Regions from separate parts of the Mesoplasma tabanidae genome, predicted to be linked through region 1. Evidence: a T-box and tRNA genes for the amino acid it is inferred to sense, from the RefSeq annotation. Region 1 holds a T-box; the other holds one or more tRNA genes.
The links. A T-box is a leader RNA that pairs with one kind of tRNA and senses whether it is charged. The one in region 1 lies ahead of ileS (isoleucine--tRNA ligase), so its partner is inferred to be a tRNA-Ile.
Positions count from the first base shown of each region.

Region 2: it has a tRNA-Ile gene. The T-box ahead of ileS (isoleucine--tRNA ligase) is inferred to sense a tRNA for this amino acid. The anticodon was not compared.

Region 1 is NZ_CP024969.1:503,408-513,220, forward strand. It holds gene MTABA_RS02270 (signal peptidase II) at 1-532, opposite strand, end outside; gene ileS (isoleucine--tRNA ligase) at 556-3,282, opposite strand; T-box leader at 3,321-3,535, opposite strand; gene MTABA_RS02280 (alpha/beta hydrolase) at 3,562-4,539, opposite strand; gene sepF (cell division protein SepF) at 4,610-5,008, opposite strand; gene ftsZ (cell division protein FtsZ) at 5,021-6,211, opposite strand; gene MTABA_RS02295 (hypothetical protein) at 6,228-7,535, opposite strand; gene rsmH (16S rRNA (cytosine(1402)-N(4))-methyltransferase RsmH) at 7,559-8,485, opposite strand; gene mraZ (division/cell wall cluster transcriptional repressor MraZ) at 8,485-8,925, opposite strand; gene rpmF (50S ribosomal protein L32) at 9,075-9,254, opposite strand; gene MTABA_RS02315 (YceD family protein) at 9,277-9,771, opposite strand; gene pheT (phenylalanine--tRNA ligase subunit beta) at 9,776-9,813, opposite strand, start outside.
Region 2 is NZ_CP024969.1:621,475-631,287, forward strand. It holds gene leuS (leucine--tRNA ligase) at 1-2,048, opposite strand, end outside; tRNA gene MTABA_RS02765 (tRNA-Ile) at 2,144-2,220, opposite strand; gene rpsI (30S ribosomal protein S9) at 2,333-2,728, opposite strand; gene rplM (50S ribosomal protein L13) at 2,728-3,180, opposite strand; gene tsaB (tRNA (adenosine(37)-N6)-threonylcarbamoyltransferase complex dimerization subunit type 1 TsaB) at 3,272-3,838, opposite strand; gene tsaE (tRNA (adenosine(37)-N6)-threonylcarbamoyltransferase complex ATPase subunit type 1 TsaE) at 3,840-4,259, opposite strand; gene mgtA (magnesium-translocating P-type ATPase) at 4,314-6,974, opposite strand; gene MTABA_RS02795 (ROK family protein) at 7,230-8,168, opposite strand; gene MTABA_RS02805 (alpha,alpha-phosphotrehalase) at 8,548-9,813, opposite strand, start outside.

The DNA of each region.
Region 1 (9,813 bases):
CAATAATAAAACAAACTGCTCCAAATCCAATTCCAATATTAACTCACATATCAGCTAAATTAAATACATATGTATTAGACCCTAAAAAACTGAATCCTCAACTAAACATATCTACAACTCCACCATGAACACCATTAACATCCGCTGGTGCTCATGCTCTTGCTAATAAATTAGCAAATCCACCAGCCAATAGAATAGACGAAGTTATGATTCATTTTTTGTCATTTAAAAATATAAATGCTATCATTAAAGCTATTACAAATATACTTGCTAGTGTAACAGTTAACGCTAATTTATCTGCATTTCTTCCGTATGCAGAACCCAAATTAATGATAAAATTCAAATTTAAAAATCCATCTATAAAGTTTTTCTTTTCTCCTTGATACATTGTTCCTACAACAATTCATTTAACTATTCAATCTGATAAAATTAAAAAACTCATAATTGGGGTTGCCACAATTAGTTTAAACTTTCATTTAAAATCATATGATTTAAGTCCGAATACTAAATTAGTTATTCAGTTTTTAAACATAATTATCACCCCTTTAACAATATTTATAATGATTTTACTACTGAATTACATCTTTCACAAATTTCATCGTTTATTAATGTATCAAATATAGCTCAACATCTTTCACATTTGAATCCTTGTTTTGGTTCAACCCCAATTGAAGCTATTTTCTGCTCTAATAAATTTGAACAATCATTTGTGAAACTTAATGAGTTAACAATAAATATTTTTTCTAATTCAGTTACTGTTTCAATATTTTTAAATTCATCTTTCAAACAAACTTTAACAATAGCTTCAAAACCTTTATTAATTATTTTGTCTTCTCTTGCAATTTCTAATGCTTTATTTACATCATCTCTTAAAATCATGATGTTATTTCATTTAGCTACAAATTCATCTGATTCAATAAAATTTTGCTCTTTATTATCAAGCAAGTGAATTGATTCAACTTTGTCTAAGTTAACCATTGATTGATAAACTTCTTCAATTGTATGAATTAACACTGGTCTTAATAAATCTATTAGCATTCAAAGTTGTTCATATAAAACTGTTTGAACTTGTCTTCTTCTTAGTGAGTCTTTTTGCTCAATATACAAAATATCTTTAATAAAATCTAGATAGAATGAAGATAAATCTTTTGTTACATAATTAATTGTTAAATTATAAACTTGGTTATAGGCTAAATTATCATAAGCTTCACTAGCTTTATTTTTAACAACACTTAAATTATTTAATGCATACCTGTCAACTTCACTTAGTTTAGTTTGATAATCCTTACTTGGATCAAAATCAAATAAGTTTGCTAAAATAAATCTCATTGTATTTCTTATTTTTCTATAAGATTCACCAATTTGTTTAATAATGTCAGGACCAATTTTTTGATCATCAGTATAATCTGTTGAAGCAACTCATAACCTTAAAATATCTGCACCTTGTGTATTTGCAAATTCAATAGGATCAATTCCATTACCTAATGATTTAGACATTTTATTTCCTTTTTCATCAACAGTCATTCCATGTGAAATAAGTTTTTTGTAAGGAGATTTTCCTGAATAAATAGTAGAGTTGATCATTGATGCATTAAATCACCCACGATATTGATCATTACCTTCTAAATATAAGTCATATGGTAATGGTAAGTTTTCAAATCTTTCACTTAATGCAATAGCACTAGAACCAGAGTCAAATCAAACATCTAAAATATCTTTTTCTTTTCTTAGGTTTTTGTTTCTATAAGTTTCTGGTAAGAATGTATCTGCTGGTTTATCAAATCATGAGTTTGTTCCAAGTTCAGCAATTTTATCAATTGCATAACCTAAGATTTCATTGTTCAATACTAATTTGTCATTTTCATCATAAAATGCAATAATTGGTACTCCTCATAATCTTTGACGAGAAATAGTTCAATCTGTTCTATCTTCTAATACTTGGTATAAACGTTTTTTTGCTCATTCAGGTTTTGTTGTTATTTTATCAACGTTTGCTAAAATTTGATCTTTTGCTTTATCTAAACCAATAAACCATTGTGAAGTACAACGGTAGATAACAGGTTTTTTAGTTCTTCAATCGTGTGGGTAAGAATGAGAAACAAATTTTAATTTTAATAATCTTTGTTTAGCATCTAAATCCATTCCCACAATTTTATTTGCATCTTCGTAAAATACACCAACTAGTTCTTTGTTAAATTCAGCAATTTCATTTGTGAACTTACCTTGATCATCAATTGGGGCGAATGGCTCTAAGCCATGTTGTTTTACAATTAAGTAGTCATCTTCACCAAATCCACCAGCAATGTGAACAATACCTGTTCCAGCTTCATCAGTAACGTGGTGTCCAATTACAACTTGATTAATTTTTTGTTCATATAATGGGTGAGCATATTTGATACCTGCAATTTGGGGTCCTTTTAAAGTTTCTAATATCTCAAATTTTTCTCAACCAATTTGTTCAGCTACTTTATTAACTAATGTTGATGCCAAAATGAATTTTCTATCATTTGCTTTAACAATGTTATATTCAATATTTTCTCCAACTGCTGCCATTTGGTTTGAAGGAATAGTCCAAGGTGTTGTAGTTCAGATAACGATTTCAGTGTTTGTATCAATTTTTGCATTTCCTTCAACTATTTTCATAGCAACAAAAATAGTTGGTGATTTAACATCTTTATATTCAATTTCAGATTCAGCTAAAGCAGATTCACTTGAAGGAGATCAGTAAATAGGTTTTAATGCTTTATAAACCATTTCTTTTTCATACATTTTTTGAAATAGTCTTAATTCACTAACTTCAAAATCATGTGTTAAAGTAACATATTTAACATCGCTGTTTGAAAAAATACCTAAACGTTTAAATTGGTTTGCTTGATTTGCGACTTGTTTTAATGCGTAATCTTTACACATATCTCTAAATTCAACTGCTGGGGTTTTCTTACGATCAATCCCCATTTTAGTAACAGCTGTTTCAATTGGTAATCCATGAGTATCTCATCCCATGATGAAAGGCGCTAAATATCCATTAGCGTTTTTTCATCTGATGATCATATCTTTTAAAGTTTTATTTAGTGCATGACCAATATGTAAATCACCATTTGCATATGGTGGACCATCATGTAACATAAATAATGGTTTATTTTTATTTAATTTTTGTTTTTGATCATAAATTTTTTTAGTTTCTCATATTTCTTGAATAACTGGTTCTTTATCTTTTAATCCAGCTCTCATATCAAAATCTGTTTGACCAATTAATAACGTATCTTTATAAATATTTTTCATTTTCTAATCTCCTTTTAAAAATAAAAATCGCCCCTATATAAAGGAGCGATTGACCGCGGTACCATCCTAATTAATAAATTAAAGCTTAATTTATCATCTTTAAGGTTTTAACGGTGCCACCGCAGAATTCTACTCAATATAATTTTTCTTTTCTGTTGAAAAAAGGTGATATCTTTTAAATGTTATTACTAGTTCACACCAAACACTAGCTCTCTCTAAATAATTGATTTAAAAAACTTGTCCTTTAGTTTTTATAATAATATTTTATCTTATTTTCGACTAAATTTGATGTTTTTTTACAAATTCAGTAGTTCTTAAAATGTAATCTTCTGTAAATTTAATAATTGATTTAGTGTGATTGATTCCTGTGTCATAAATAATTAATTCATTAACATTTGATTCTTCAATGTTATTTTTAACATCCTGCATTTTAAAACTATCTAAAAAGTTTGTTACTCTATCAAATCTATTATGAATGTACATAATTGGAATATACTTATGCTTTGCTTCAATTAGATTAATAAAATCAAGTTCAACAAGATTAACACCATATTCATTTTTATATATTTTTAGCATATCTTCTAATACTAAGTTAACATAATTTTCAAAAATTTTTGGAGCATTATTGGCTACCATTCTTCTCAGTAATTTTGAAACTGACATATAAGCTGAATCTGCGATAGCTCACTTTATATTATTTTCTTTAATGAATTTTTCCTCAGTCAATGCTAAATAGTTAATTGTGAAACCACCCATGCTAGTTCCAACAAGACCAATTTCATCTGGTTTGTAGTTTTTAGTTACTCAAGAAATGATTGTCATTAAATCTCATTTTTCCTTGTAACCTCAAGTTACAACATCACTATCACTTGAACCATGATTTCTAAAATCAAAAGTTATAATATTATAACCTAATGAACGATAATGTCACGTTAAGTAAAGCACGTTAAATCTGCTTGAATTAAAACCATGAACACCTATTACTCATTTGTTACTTGGCTTTGGATTTAATCATACACTAGCAACAATTTTTGTACCATCTTTTGAAAAAGTTGTAAAGTTAGCTGTTGGACTTTTATATTCTTTAATTTTTAATTTTTTGTTAGAGTTTCTATTTATTGAATTAAGGTTATTAATTGATTTAACAAAGTTAATTTTTAGACTAGCTGCTTCTTCACGTTGTCTGATTGTTTTTGAAAAACTTGAGTTTCACATTTGAATCATTTTATGTGCTAATGTTGAATATTCTGACATAATAACCTCTTTCTATTTATTAATATTTTACTATAACACTAAGGTAAAAATGGAATAAAAAAATAAGCAATGCTTATTTTCTAATTATTAACTTATAAATGTTACCTTCAATTTTTTTATAAATACCATCATTAATATAAATTACACCTGAAATAAAATCAATAATTCTTCTTTTTTCAGCTTTTTCTAATCCTGAAAGATCAATTAAAACAATCTTATTAATCTTTAATTCATCAGCAATTTTTGCTGCATCAGAAAATGAAGCAGGTTTTATAATTTCAGTTCTTTTAGAAGGAATATCTTGATTGATTGTGTTTAATTCACTTTCGTTTGAATATTCAACTTCTTCTTTAGTTGTTGAAACTTCTTCATCATATAGACTATATGCATTTACATCGCTTAAAGCTTGATCTGTTTCCCCTGATTCAACTCTTTTAGCTTTTATTTTTTCTAATAGTTCTTTAATTTTCATTTTATTCTCCTACTACTTCAAGAATGTTGGGAAATCATCTTCAGTTTCGTCAGAATAATTTGAAGTTGTGTTATTTACAGAATGCATAGTTTGGTGTGCGTGTAATACATCTTCTTCAAATGAAGTTTGAGCTTTTGGTTCTTCTTCAACATGCGTTGATTTGTATAGACTTGAAGTTCTTAAATTTGCAAATGTTGAAGTAGCATTTGATTTTGTTCCTAAACTTGCTGATGATTTGATCATTTCTTCATCAAAACCAGTAGCAATAACAGTTACAACTAATTCATCCTTTTCAGTTAATTCTTTATTAATAGCAACTCCAAATACAATATTTACTTCTGGATTATCAATTGCTTGGTTAACAACGTCAACAACATCATAAGCGTCATTTAATGAAATACCTTCTCCACCAGTAACATTAACAATAACATCTTTAGCACCAATAATAGCAGCTTCTAATAAAGTTGATGAAATAGCATCATTTGCCGCTAAATTAGCCTTATCTGGCCCTGTTCCTAATCCAATTCCGAATAATGCGTTTCCTTTTTTAGACATAACTGTTTTAACATCAGCAAAGTCTAAGTTAATTAAAGCAGGCACTGCAATTAAATCTGTAATTGTTTGAACACCTTGTTTTAAAATTGCATCAGCTTCTGCAAATGCTTCTTGAATAGGTTTAGCTCCAATAAATTCTAATAAACGGTCATTTGAAATAACAATTGTTGAATCAACATATTTCTTTAATTCAATGATTCCTTCTTCAGCAAAAGTATTTCTGTATTTTCCTTCAAATCTAAACGGTTTAGTTACGATAGCTACAACCAATGCTCCTGTTTCTTGAGCAATTCTTGCAATAACTGGAGCGGCACCTGTTCCAGTTCCACCACCCATTCCAGCAGTTACAAAGATTAAGTCAGCACCATCTAATGCAGATCTTAATTCGTTTTCTGATTCTAGTGCAGCTGTTTTACCTACTTCAGGGTTTGCTCCAGCTCCTAAACCTTTAGTTGATTTTTCACCTAAAATAATCTTATTAGGTACATTTGACCCAGCTAAAACTTGTGCATCTGTATTTGCAATATAAAAATCAACTCCATGTGCTCCTTGTTCAAACATTCTTGATACAGCGTTGTTTCCACCACCACCAACTCCAATAACTTTAATCTTGGCTTTTTGGCTAAATTCTTGAGTATTATTATTCATTTTGTTTTCCCCTCTTTTAAGCTTCTACTTTATCTATTAGTATACCATCATTTTTTAAATATAAATGACTACTTGCTTTATTTTGACTACTGAATTCATCAGAAAATGCGAATTGCATATTCACAACAGTGTTTGTAATTTTTTGTTTTTTGGCTTTAATATTAGCTGTAATAAACTTATTAGTGATTTTACTAATTAATCCATAACTCTCATAGTGTTCATTATTTTTTAAAGCTCCAATTATTTTAATTTTATTAATATAATCTGATGACATTTTAGTATTTGAAATTAAAGATATTCCATTTGGTATTTCTTGAATTAATCCAAAATTAAATATTGGCGTTACAGAGAAATCAATTTTTTCTGTTGAAATGAAAGATTCTTTAATTTCTTTATACGCACTTTTAACAGCTGCTTTTACAATTAATTGAATTTGTTCACCTGTAAGAGATTTTGCAGTTATTGTATTTTTAAATTTTAAAAATACTGTTTTTAAAATATTTATTGAATCAAAGTTAATGTTATTGTATAAATAATGTTTGCTCATTTCATTGCTTAAACCAAATTCATCTGATATTTTTTTAATAACATTATTCATTCCTATGTTTGTTGATGCATACTCAATAAATGAACCATTTTTGAATAAACCAGCTTCTATATAATCTTCTTTTCAATGAACAACAATTATATCGTTCTCATCTTTCCCAGGTCTTTGAATTGAGTTATACAATGCTTCAAGATTTGTCATATAAGAATTTTTACCTTCAAATACTTTTTCAATAGCATTCTTATGCGATTCATAAACTTTTTTGTAAATTGATTTAACTGACACAATTAGCTCAATTTTTTTACCTTCAATAGTTAAGTTTTTCTTTTCTTGCTTATTATCATCAATTTTAATTTGCATTAATTCCACATCTAAATGAGAAGCATTATTTGATTGTTGTTCTTTTTTCACTGTTTTTTTAAACAAGTCATTAACAAATTCTTCTGTCATTAAAATTGGAGTTTCATAGTTAATTGAGTGACTTCTTGTTGTAAAACTATATGTTGAACTTGGTACAACCATGAAAATTTTATTATCTTTAAAGTCAGCTTGATCTTTAATAATTGATTTAATAATTAGTGAAATTTCTTTTCTAAGCTGATTAGATACTGAATTTTTAACAACTCCATTATCATTTAAAAAGGTAGTGTTATTTTTAGCTTCAATTTGATGTTCAAAAATTGAAATAATGTTATTGTTTAATACTCTATAAGCATTAATTTTAACTACATTCTTTCTTATTTCTACTGTTGTAAATGTTTTATTATTTTTTAACATAACTTTGTACCTCTTTTAGTTTCTTATTTTTTCTCTATGACTCATAATTTTGCACTATGACTTCTGTTGTTATTTTCGACTTCTGTGTTTGTGGGTTTTAATGGTTTTTTAAATAATAGTTTAAAATTTTTTGATGATTCAACTTCATAAGGTAAATTACTTAAATAAAATTGTTGTTCATCAAGTGTATATTTTTTAAAAATATTTTTAACAACTTTTTCTTCTAATGAGTGAAAAGTGATAACCACTACTCTTCCTTTTGAATTTAATAAACTTAAGCTTTGTTCTAAAGAATTTTCTAAAGTTTCCATTTCATTGTTAACTCTTATTCTTAAAGCTTGAAAAGTTTTTTTTGCTGGGTGTTTTTGTTGTTTCAAGATTTTTGCTGGTAATGATTTTTTAATTACACCTACTAATTCAAATGTTGTATTAATTGGTCTTGATAAAACTATGTTTTTCACAATTGATCTAGCAAACTTTTCATCTCCATAATTTCATAATATTTGTTCAAGTTCTTCTTGACTGTAATTATTTATAATTTCGTGAGCGGTTAATTTATTATTGATTCTGTCCATTCTCATATCAAGAGGACCATCAAATCTATAACTAAATCCTCTTTCTGCCACATCAAATTGTGGCGAAGAAACTCCTAAATCATAAAGTATACCATCAACCTTGAAGATTCCTTCCATTGCTAACATTGCTGAAATATTAACAAAATTTCCTTCTAATATTTTGAAACCTTTACTGATTTTTTTAAGCTTTTCAGTTCCTTCTTTAATTGCCGTTTCATCTTGATCAATTGAAAATAACTTACCTTTTTTTAATCTTTTTAATATTTCACTTGAATGGCCTGCCCTACCAAGAGTGCAATCAACATATGTTCCATTTTCATTAATATTTAAATATTCAATAGATTCCTTTAATAGTACTGGTATATGCTTTTCCATTATTTATTGATACCTTGATAAATTGTTTCAGCAATTTCTTCCATTTTGTCACTGTTTTCATTTTGATAATTGTCATATGAATTTTGGTCTCATATTTCAATTCTGTCACCCATCCCAAGAATATAGACACTCTTTTCAATGCTAGCTAATTTTAATAAGTTATTAGGAATTTTAATTCTTCCCATTTTATCAATCTCAATTTCATGAGTATTAGCTATGATTTCACGAGTTAGCATCCTTGTTTCTTTATTAAAAGAAGAAAGATTTAAGATTTGTGAACTTCACTTTTCGAATTCATCTTCAGTTCTCATTTCAAGACTTCCTTCGAAACCTTTAGAAACATAAACTGTTGAGTTCAAAATCTTGTTTCTCATTTTTGAAGGGATGGTAAGTCTTTGCTTATCATCCATATTGTGATCATATGTTCCAAAGAATAACATACCACTTTACCCCATTTCTTCCCACTTTATAAATATATATTACTATATTTATTTCATTTTGTTAATAGAAATAATTAAAAATACGTTAAAAAGGTAAATAAGTACAAAAAAAGATGAGGCTAACCTCATCTATTTATTATTAAGAGAAATTAATCTTGAACAGATTTAACTTCTTTTCCTTTATAGAATCCACATTCTCTACAAACTCTGTGTGGTTTAATCATTGACCCACAGTTTTCGCATGAAACTAAATTAGAAGCTACTAAAGCTAAATGACTTCTTCTTTTATTTTTAGCAGATTTACTTGTCTTTCTAAATGGTACAGCCATCTTAAAACCCCCTTAACATTTTTTATTTTTTCTTGAACTCATCCAATTTATCTCATCTCTGATCTACTTTGTTTTGTTCGTTTTGATAAAATTCTTCTTCAGACATAATTGTCCAACCAAATCCAGTCTTTTTTATTATATCACTATTATTTGATAAATTAAAAGGTAAATTTATATTTATTTGTTCAATTAAATAGTTTTTTACATCAAATTCTTCGCCTACTATAATGTTAGCATGATCGTTTATAGAATCTGAAAAAGTGTATTCATCATTTCAATCAATTGCGTTTGTGTATTCAAATTGTTCACCAGTTCTAGAATCAATTGCCTCAAGTGTGAAATTAATCACACCATTAACACTTACTGTTTCAATTGAATTTACTCAATCAATATCAATATCATAATCTAAATAAGTAACTTTTTTAACTAAAACATTGTTAAGTTTAATAGATTCTAAATCATTAATTACTTCGGTTAACTCTGTATGTGTATTTTTTTCAAAGTATTGTCTATTCATCATATTATCTAACTTTAATTTTAAGTTCTTTTAAGTTGTTTA
Region 2 (9,813 bases), 120 kb from region 1:
ACTGCATTAACAAAAATCATTAATTGTGATATTGCTGTATTAAATTTCAATGCTTCAATCATTTCGCTTACATTTTTAACTACATCATTATAAACAAAGTCTAGTTTAGCATCATTGACATCAGTTAATTCAATTGATACAACCATTCTATAAGCTCTATGAATTCATTTTAAAGCTGAATCTAATCCATCTTCGCTTCAAGGTAAAGATGCATCTAATGGTCCCATAAACATTTCATATAATCTCAAACTATCTGCACCATGTGTTGAAACTATATCATCAGGGTTAATTACATTTCCTCATGACTTAGACATTTTTCTACCATCTGGTCCTAAAATCATTCCTTGATTAAATAATTGCTTAAATGGTTCTTTGACTGAAGTAATTCCTAAATCAAATAATACATAGTTTCAAAACCTTGCATATAGTAAATGACCAACAGCATGTTCTTGTCCACCAACATATAAATCAACTGGCATTCATTTTTCAAAACGTTTTTTAGCTTCTTCACTATCAATATTAATAAATTCATTTTCTCCATCAGCTAAAATGTAAGCTAAATAGTATCAACTTGAACCTGCTGATTGAGGCATTGTGTTTGTTTCTCTTCTGTATTTAACTCCATTGATTTCAACATTAACTCATTTTTCTACATTGGCTAATGGAGATTCTCCAGTACCGCTTGGTTTAATGTTTGTTATTCTTGGAAGTTTTACTGGTAGATCTTCAATTAAAGTAATTTCTTGATTTGGCCCATATAAGACTGGGAATGGCTCACCATAAAACCTTTGACGAGAGAACAATCAATCTCTTAATTTATAGTTTGTTTGTTCTCTTCCTCAACCTTGTTCAACAGCAATTTTTGTCATTGCTTGAATAGCTTGTTTTTTATTCATTCCGTTTAGAATATCTGAATTGATGATGTTTCCTTCTCCAACAAAAGCTTTTTCATTAGTTTTACTTTCAATTACAAATTTTTTATCTAAATTAAATTTAGTTGCAAAGTCTCAATCTCTTTTATCATGGGCAGGCACAGCCATAACAGCACCAGTACCATAATTAGCTAAGACATAATCACTAACCCAAACTTGAACTAACTCACCCGTATGTGGGTTAGTTGCATAGCTTCCTGTGAATACTCCAGTTTTTGGTTTTGACTCATCTTTACGATCAATTTCTGATTTGTTTTTTGCTAATTCAATATAAGCCTGTACATCATTTAAATGTTCAGTTATTGTGATGTTTAATACTTGTTCATGTTCTGGAGCTAAAACAATATAACTAACTCCATAGATAGTATCAATTCTAGTTGTAAAGACTGGAACTTTAATATTATTAACTAAAAAGTCTAATTCAACTCCAGTTGATTTACCAATTCAGTTTCTTTGTAAGTCCTTGATTGAACTATTTCATTCTAATTCCTCTAATCCCTCTAATAAACGATCAGCATATTCTGTAATCTTTAAAACTCATTGACGCATCTTACGTTTAGTCACTGGGTGCTCTCCACGTTCACTAACCATCAATCCATCTTTTTCAATGATTTCATCATTAGCTAATACTGTTCCTAATTCTTGACATCAGTTAACTTCAACGTCACGGTTTTCTGCTAAACCCTTTTTATATAGTTGATTAAATATTCATTGTGTTATTTTGTAATAGTTAGGATTAGCTGTTGATATTTCTTTATCAAAATCATAACTAAATCCCATCATTTTTAATTGGCGTTTAAATGTTTTAATATTTTCTAAAGTGAAATCGATTGGATCATTACCTGTTTTTAATGCATATTGTTCTGCTGGTAGTCCAAATGCATCTCAACCCATTGGGTGTAAAACATCATATCCATTCATTCTTTTATAACGAGAGAAAACATCAGTTGCAGTATATCCCTTAACATGACCAACATGAATACCAGCTCCACTTGGGTATGGGAACATATCTAATACATAAGATTTTTTATCAGATGTATTAGTTGTTTTATTTGTATTATTTTCTTCTCAATATTTTTTTCATTTTTTCTCAATCGCTTTATGTGAAAATTCCATTTTAAACTCCTTGTAAATATAAACTATTATTAATTTTACTATTTTTAAAAAATAAAAAAAGTAATAATCAAATGATTATTACTTGTGATATCTAATGGTCGGAATAATTGGACTTGAACCAACGACCTCTCCGTTATCAGCGGAGTGCTCTAACCAGCTGAGCTATATTCCGAAAACAAAAATATTGTATTATTTTTACAATATTAAGTCAATAGAAAAATGAATAAAAAATAAAAAAGACAGCATAAGCCATCTTTTGAATATATATTGCTGAAAATATATGTTTAACGTTTTGAGTATTGAGGTGCTCTACGTGCTCCACGAAGACCGTATTTTTTACGTTCTTTAATACGTGCATCACGTGTTAGTAACCCAACAGCTCTTAACCCTTTACGGTAATCTTCACTAGCTACTAATAATGCTCTAGCAATCCCTAAACGAGTTGCTCCAGCTTGACCAGTAAACCCTCCACCTTTAACTGTAACAGTGATATCAAAATCTTTTTCTGTTCCAGTTGCTACAAGTGGTTGTTCTAAGTCTTGAACTAATGTTGGATATGGGAAGAATTCTAATGCAGGAACACCATTAACAATGATGTTTCCTTTTCCAGGAGTTAAGATAACTTGAGCTACAGAAGTTTTTCTTCTTCCAGTTCCTCTATAAATAACTTTTTCTGCCATTATTTGTTATCTCCTTTTTTTACGAATGTTAAAACTTCTGGTTTTTGAGCTGCGTAAGGGTGGTTTTCACCAACAAATACGTGTAATGCTCTAAATTGATTTCTTCCTTGTACATTTTTTGGTAACATCAAACGAATTGAACGTTCTAAAATTTTAGTTGCGTCTAATTCTCTTTGAACTGCTACAGTTCTTCTTCTTAGTCCACCTGGGTGCATTGAGTGGTGGTAGTATGTTTTATCTGATTCTTTTTTACCAGTAAATAATACTTGCTCAGCGTTAATGATGATAACGTGATCACCATTGTTCATGTGAGGTGTGAAGTCAACTTTATGTTTACCTCTTAAGATTCTAGCTACTTCTGTAGATAATCTCCCCACATTTTGTCCTGCTGCATCAACGATATATCAATTCTTTTTGATATCTTTTGCAGCAATTAATGTTGTTTGTTTCATGTGCTTTTTCTCCTCTTATTTGACTTGTCCGGGGTCTTATAAATGTAGTAAGCAAAATTATTATAATACATTTGCTTTAAAATTTAAATTCCTAAATGAAATTTTTTATATATAAAGGTAAAATTTTTTCAATTTCATTAACTAAAGTAAACTTATTTTCTAATAAGTTAAATGTTTCAATATAATCTAACGATTCATTGTCTTGTTTAATTATAAAGCTTTTATAAGTGTTTTTAATCTCTTCTAATTCTTCTAAATTAACTACTGTTTCTTTTATCAAAGCATTTTGCTTTTCATATACACCAATATAATATTTATTACCTCTGGCATCAAGAATAGAAATAGCTTTATCATTTGATGCTTGAAATGCTAAAGAATTTATTAAATATACCTTTATTTGATTATTTAATGTTTTTAATGTCTTAACTATTGTTAAACCAACTCTTACTCCAGTATAACTTCCTGGGCCATTAGTTAAATAAAATTCTTTAATGTCTTTAATTTTTAAGTTATTTTTGCTTAATAACATAGTGATAGTAGATAAGGCTATATCACTAACTTTTTTAGTATCGTGCATTATTAAACTATCAATTACTTTTTCTTGATCTTTCAAAATTAAAATTAATTTTCAATTACATGTATCTATAAATAATTTCATGTTAATAATTTCTTTCTATTTTAATTTCTCTAGTGTTTGCATCAATTACTGATATTTCAATTTTGATATTCTTAAATTGCTCAAAGTCATAATTTAAATTTTTTCATCATTCAATGATATTAATGTTATTATCAAACTCTTCTAAAAACATTTCAATATCAGAATTTTTATCTAGTCTATAAGCATCCATATGATTAATTATTTTATTTTCATTATTTTCATACTGATTTAGTATATTAAAGGTTGGTGATGTAACGTTTTGATCAACACCTAATGATTTAATTATTTGCTTAGTAAAAGTAGTTTTACCAGCACCAAGATCACCTGTTAGTAGTAAATAAATTTCAGTATTAACTAATTTTATTTCATTAGCAATTTTAATGGCTAGTTCTTTTGTTTCAATAATACTTTTGATAATCATTAAAATCACCTCTTTCATTATTTGATTATATAAAAAAATACCTATTAAAGGTATTTATAATCATTCTTTAAATTTTTTAATGTATAGTTTTTTTACTAACTGAGCAAGAAGTATATAACATCCAACAAATCCCAATGCTACAAATATGAATGATCAATGTGGTGTTGCCATTTGAACCAACTGGTTAACTGGTGTAAATGGTATTAATATAGCTGCTAAACAAATTATTATAGTTGCTATTAACATTGATAATGAACATTTTGATTGAATGAATGGTGTTTTTTCAGTTCTATAAACTTGCATAACTGCAGTTTGAGTCATTAATCCAACAACAAATCATGATGCATGAAATTGCATTGCGTCTGTGCTTCCTTTAGGAACACTTCCTTGGAATGGGACTAAATTGTACACAAATATTAAAACTAAGAATGTTGATATATCAAATATAGAACTAATAGGACCATTTATAACAGCAAATCATATTATATTTTTTGTTGTGAACGGTCTTGGTTTTTGCAAGAACTCTTCATCTACATTATCAAATACTAATGCAAACATAACAAAGTCGTATAAAAGGTTTTGTAATAATAAATGTAATGCTAACATAGGTTCTTCTTTTGTTAAGAATAATGCAACAATAACAGATATAACATTACCAAAGTTTGAAGCAACAGTTACTTTAATATATTTAAGCATATTAGCTAAACTTTTACGTCCTTCAACAACAGCATTTTCAATTGCCATTAAAGACTCACCTGTTAAAATCATGTCAGCTGCGTCTTGAGCAATATTTGATGCTTCACTAAATGAAATTGCTACATCAGATTCTCTAAGAACTGGTGCATCATTAATTCCATCTCCCATGAAACCAACAGCATGTCCTTGTGCTTGTAAAGCAGCAATAATTGTTGACTTATGAATTGGAGATAATTTAACAAAAACGTTAGCTTCAACTACTGCTTTATTTAATTGCCTTTCATCCATTGCTTCAATTTCCGCACCTGAAAATAATTTTGTGATTTCAAAATCTACATTTTTACAAATTGCTCTTGTGATTATTTCATTATCACCAGTAAGCACTTTTGTTGATATGCCTTTAGATGCTAAATTTTTAATTAACTTTTTAGAAGTCTTTTTAGGTCTATCAAAGAAAGTACCAAATCCATAGAAAATTAGTTCTTCTTCAACATCTTCATCTTGTAAAATATTGTGTGCTATACCAATTACACGATAACCCTCTAAATTTAATTCATGCGTTTTATTTAATATAATCTTCTTTTGTTTTGCATCTAGTTTTTCAATTTTTCCATTGATAGAAATTCTATTACATACTTTTAAAACTTCTTCAACTGCACCTTTTGTAAAAATTTCTTTATCTTTTTTGCTTGTTAATATAACTGATAAAATTTTTCTTTCAAAATCAAATGGAATTTCTCATTCCTTTGTGTAATCTTCCACATCTGGTTTCTTAATTTTTGATGATAAAACAGCACTATCAATTGGATTTTGAAATCCTGATTGAAAATAACTATTTAAGTATAAAACATTTTCTAAGAATTCTGATTTTTCACCGTTAACCCCAGTTACTTTATTTAAACTAATTTCTCCACTTGTAATAGTTCCTGTTTTATCAGTACATAATATATCAATTGCTCCAATGTTTTGTACTGAGTTTAAATTTTTAACAATTATTTCGCCATTTTTTTCAATTTGTTTATAACCTCTTGTTAAGTTTGAAGTTACAATGATTGGCAACATTTCTGGTGTTATACCTACAGCAATTGCTATCGTAAACATTGCGCCTTTTACTAAATCTCCTTGTTGTAAACCAGAGATTAATAAAACAGCAGGTATTACAGCAATCATAAATGCAATTAAATATAATGTAATTCTTTTAATTCCTTTTTCAAAAGAAGAACTCTTTCTTTTTTCTTTAACTTTATTATCAATTAAAGAAAAATAAGTCTTTTGTCCAGTTGCAACAACAATTGCCAAACCACTTCCTGACATAACTTCAGTTCCCATGTAACCTATATTTTGATAGCTTAAATGTGATTCAAATTCTATATCATTAGAATCTTTTTTTTGTACGGGGAAACTTTCACCTGTTAAAGATGACTGGTTAACGTATAAATTATTTGATCATAGAATCCTTACATCTGCAGGAATAATATCTCCATTCACTAAATAAATAATGTCTCCTGGCACTAATTCATCATTTTCAATAGATTCAGCTTCTTTAATCATTCTAATTGAATTAGCATTATCTATTGATTTGTAATTATATGCAATATTTCTAATAACTTTAGATGTCTTCTTATTTTCTGTTATCATTTTTTTAATAACTAAATGAGATCTAACTTCTTGAATGAATGCCATTGTTCCACTAGCTAGTATCATAATTAGCACAATAACAGCAGCCACTAATGAAAAAGTATTAGGCTCATCAATATATTCATAAAAGTTAAATGCGTCAATCACCATTAATATAATGTTAAATGGTGAAAAAAATGACTTAACAAAAACTAAAAATATATTAAATCTTGCTGGTTTTAATTCTTTTCCACCAAATTTTTCTCTATTTATTTCAACTTGTTCGTCGTTTAAACCAAAACTATTTACTTCAAATTGTTTTAGTAATTTATTATTATCAGAGTCTACATAATTGATTAATTCAATTTTTGTATTATTGTTTAATTTCTTTAGTCTTTTCATAAATTTTCCTTTTCTATGAATGCCTAAATACTAAAATTTTAACGATTAAAAATTAGTGATTTAAAAGCACTCTCAATAAAATTTAATCCATTAAATAAACTCTGGGATGGAATACTCATAAAATCACCTCTTTCATTTCTTATAAGATTATAGCATAAAAACTAAAATGCTTAAAAATGTTTAATTTTTCTATTCGCATATTAAAAACTATTCAAAGAAAATCATTTTCTATTTGAATAGTTAAATTATTATTTGTTACTTAAGATTTTCAAAAGCTCAGTAATATGCTCCTCAAATACCTGCATCATTACCTAGTTTTGCAATTTCAATTTCCATATCTTCATAAAAAGACTTTAAAGTATACTTTTTAAGATTATCAAAAATTATTTTGGTGATTTTTTCACCAAGATTTGAGGGCCCACCACCAATAATTATTTTGTCAACATCTAAAACTGTTTGTAAATATCCAACAGCTTTTGATAAAGGAAGTAAGCATTCTTTAAAAATATTCATAATAACTGGATCATCATTATTAAATAGTTCAACAATATCAATTATTTTTATTGTTTTAAATTCTTTTCCAAATTTTGATTCAATGTAGTTTTTGTTGTCTGTTTTATTTAATTCACGTTCTATACCAGTTGCACTACTTCTAGCCTCTAAACAACCATAAACACCACATGAACAAAGCAATTCTTCATCAGCAAAACAACCACCATGTCCGCCTTCACTAGCATAACCTTTTTTGGTTCCTTCTCATAATTGTTTATTCAAAATTAAACCATGCCCTACTCCAGTACCCAAAGTAAAAAGCATCATTGACTCAGGAATACCTTTTTGTCCTTTTTTTCATTCACCATATGTTGCTGCATTAGCATCATTTAAAATAAAAATTTTATCAAAACTAAATATTTTTTTAGCTTCATTTAAAAGTGGATAATTTCATCAGTTTAAATTGCCTGCAAAAACAATAGTTTCATTTTTCTTATCATACGCGCCAGGCACTGAAAAAGAAATTGCTTCAATGTTGATTCAGTTATAATTATTTTCTTTAAAATAAATATCTATCATTTTTTTTAGATTTTCAATTATTTCAAATTTTGGTGTTTCAATAAAAAATTTACACTTAATTTCAAAATTATCTATTAAAGCACATTTAGCTGAATTTCCACCCAAATCAATATTTAATATCATTTTATTTCTCCTATACTTTTTTATAATATATGTCTTGTGCTTAAATATATTTTTCTGTATGTATAAATACCATACATAAAGGCAAAAATATTTAATGTTAAGAGCTCAAGCACTATTAGAATAAACATTATCTTCATTGAACTTTCGTTTGAGTAGCTACCATATATATCAATTTTAGATATAGCATATCAGCAATAAACTATACTTATTACTGTTTGAATAAATACTACACAAGCCAATATTCATCAAAAGGGAAAAGGTTTAGCGACGCCAATATAAATACAACTAATTATAAAAAGTAGAGTGGAAACAATAAAAACCGCAATGCTTGAGTTAAGAGAAAATTTTGCTTTTTCACGGTCATTGTATCTCATAGTTTTTATTTCCTTTCAACAGCTACTACTTGGTAAGGTTTTAAAGAATTAAAATCAAATTCATTATAATTGTTTAAAATTATTTTCCAATTGTTACAATCTAACTTTAATTTTATCAATTTATTTTCAGTTGTTCAGTTTGTTAATATAATTATTTCCTTATCTTTAAATGTTCTAGAATATGCATAATCTTGATTTTCAAAAAAGTTTATTTTTCCTTCATTAAAAACTTCATTATTTAATCTTAAACTTATAATTTTTTTATAAAAACTTAAAATTGATTTTTTATCGTTTAATTGTTGCTGAACATTAATTTTTTTATAGTTTTGATTAACAAATAAACTAATATTTTGCTTTTCTGAAAAACCTGCATTTAATTCGTCACTTCATTGCATTACACTTCTTGCATTATCTCTTGATTTTATTCTTAAAATATCTAAAACTTCTTTTTTCGATTTTGTTTTTAACAAATCATTAGCATTGCCGATTGATTCAACATCTTTGAATTCACTAATCTTATTAAATTTTAAATTTGTCATTCCTATTTCTTCACCTTGATAAATGAATGGAACTCCACGCATTAAAGATGTGAAAGCAAAAATAGAAGTTGCACTTTCATATCAGTATTTATCAGTGTTTCCAAATCTAGAAACAGCTCTAGGTTGATCATGATTATTCATAAATAATGCTAAAGTTGAGTTTTGAGATTGATAATATTCTTGTCATTCCTTTTGCAATTTTCAAAATAAACTTAAATCAGGTTTTACATTTGTTCATTTATCATTATTTTCATAATCAACTTTTAAATGTAAAAAAGTAAAAACTGAATCAAGTTCATTATTTTCTAACTTTGCATACTTTGCTGATTTTTCTTTTGTTGTTGATGACACTTCACCTACAGTAAATATTTGCTTGTCTTTGCCAAAAACTCTATTGTTCATTAAATTAAAATATTCTTCAACTTTACTTCCATCTGTGTAAAATCTTCTTCCATCTCCTATTTGATCGTTTTCAAATAAACTAGGTTTGCTATAAAGATTACACACATCAAGTCTAAAACCACTTATACCTTTATTTTTTCAAAAATTTAATATACTAATGAGTTCTTCTCTAACTTCTGGATTTTCCCAATTTAAATCTGGCTGTTCTTTTGTAAATAAATGTAAATAATATTTATTTAAACTAGGAACATACTCTCAACTTAGACCTCCCATTTTGCTTTTTCAATTTGTTGGTTCTTTTCCATCGATAGGATCTTTAAAAATATAATA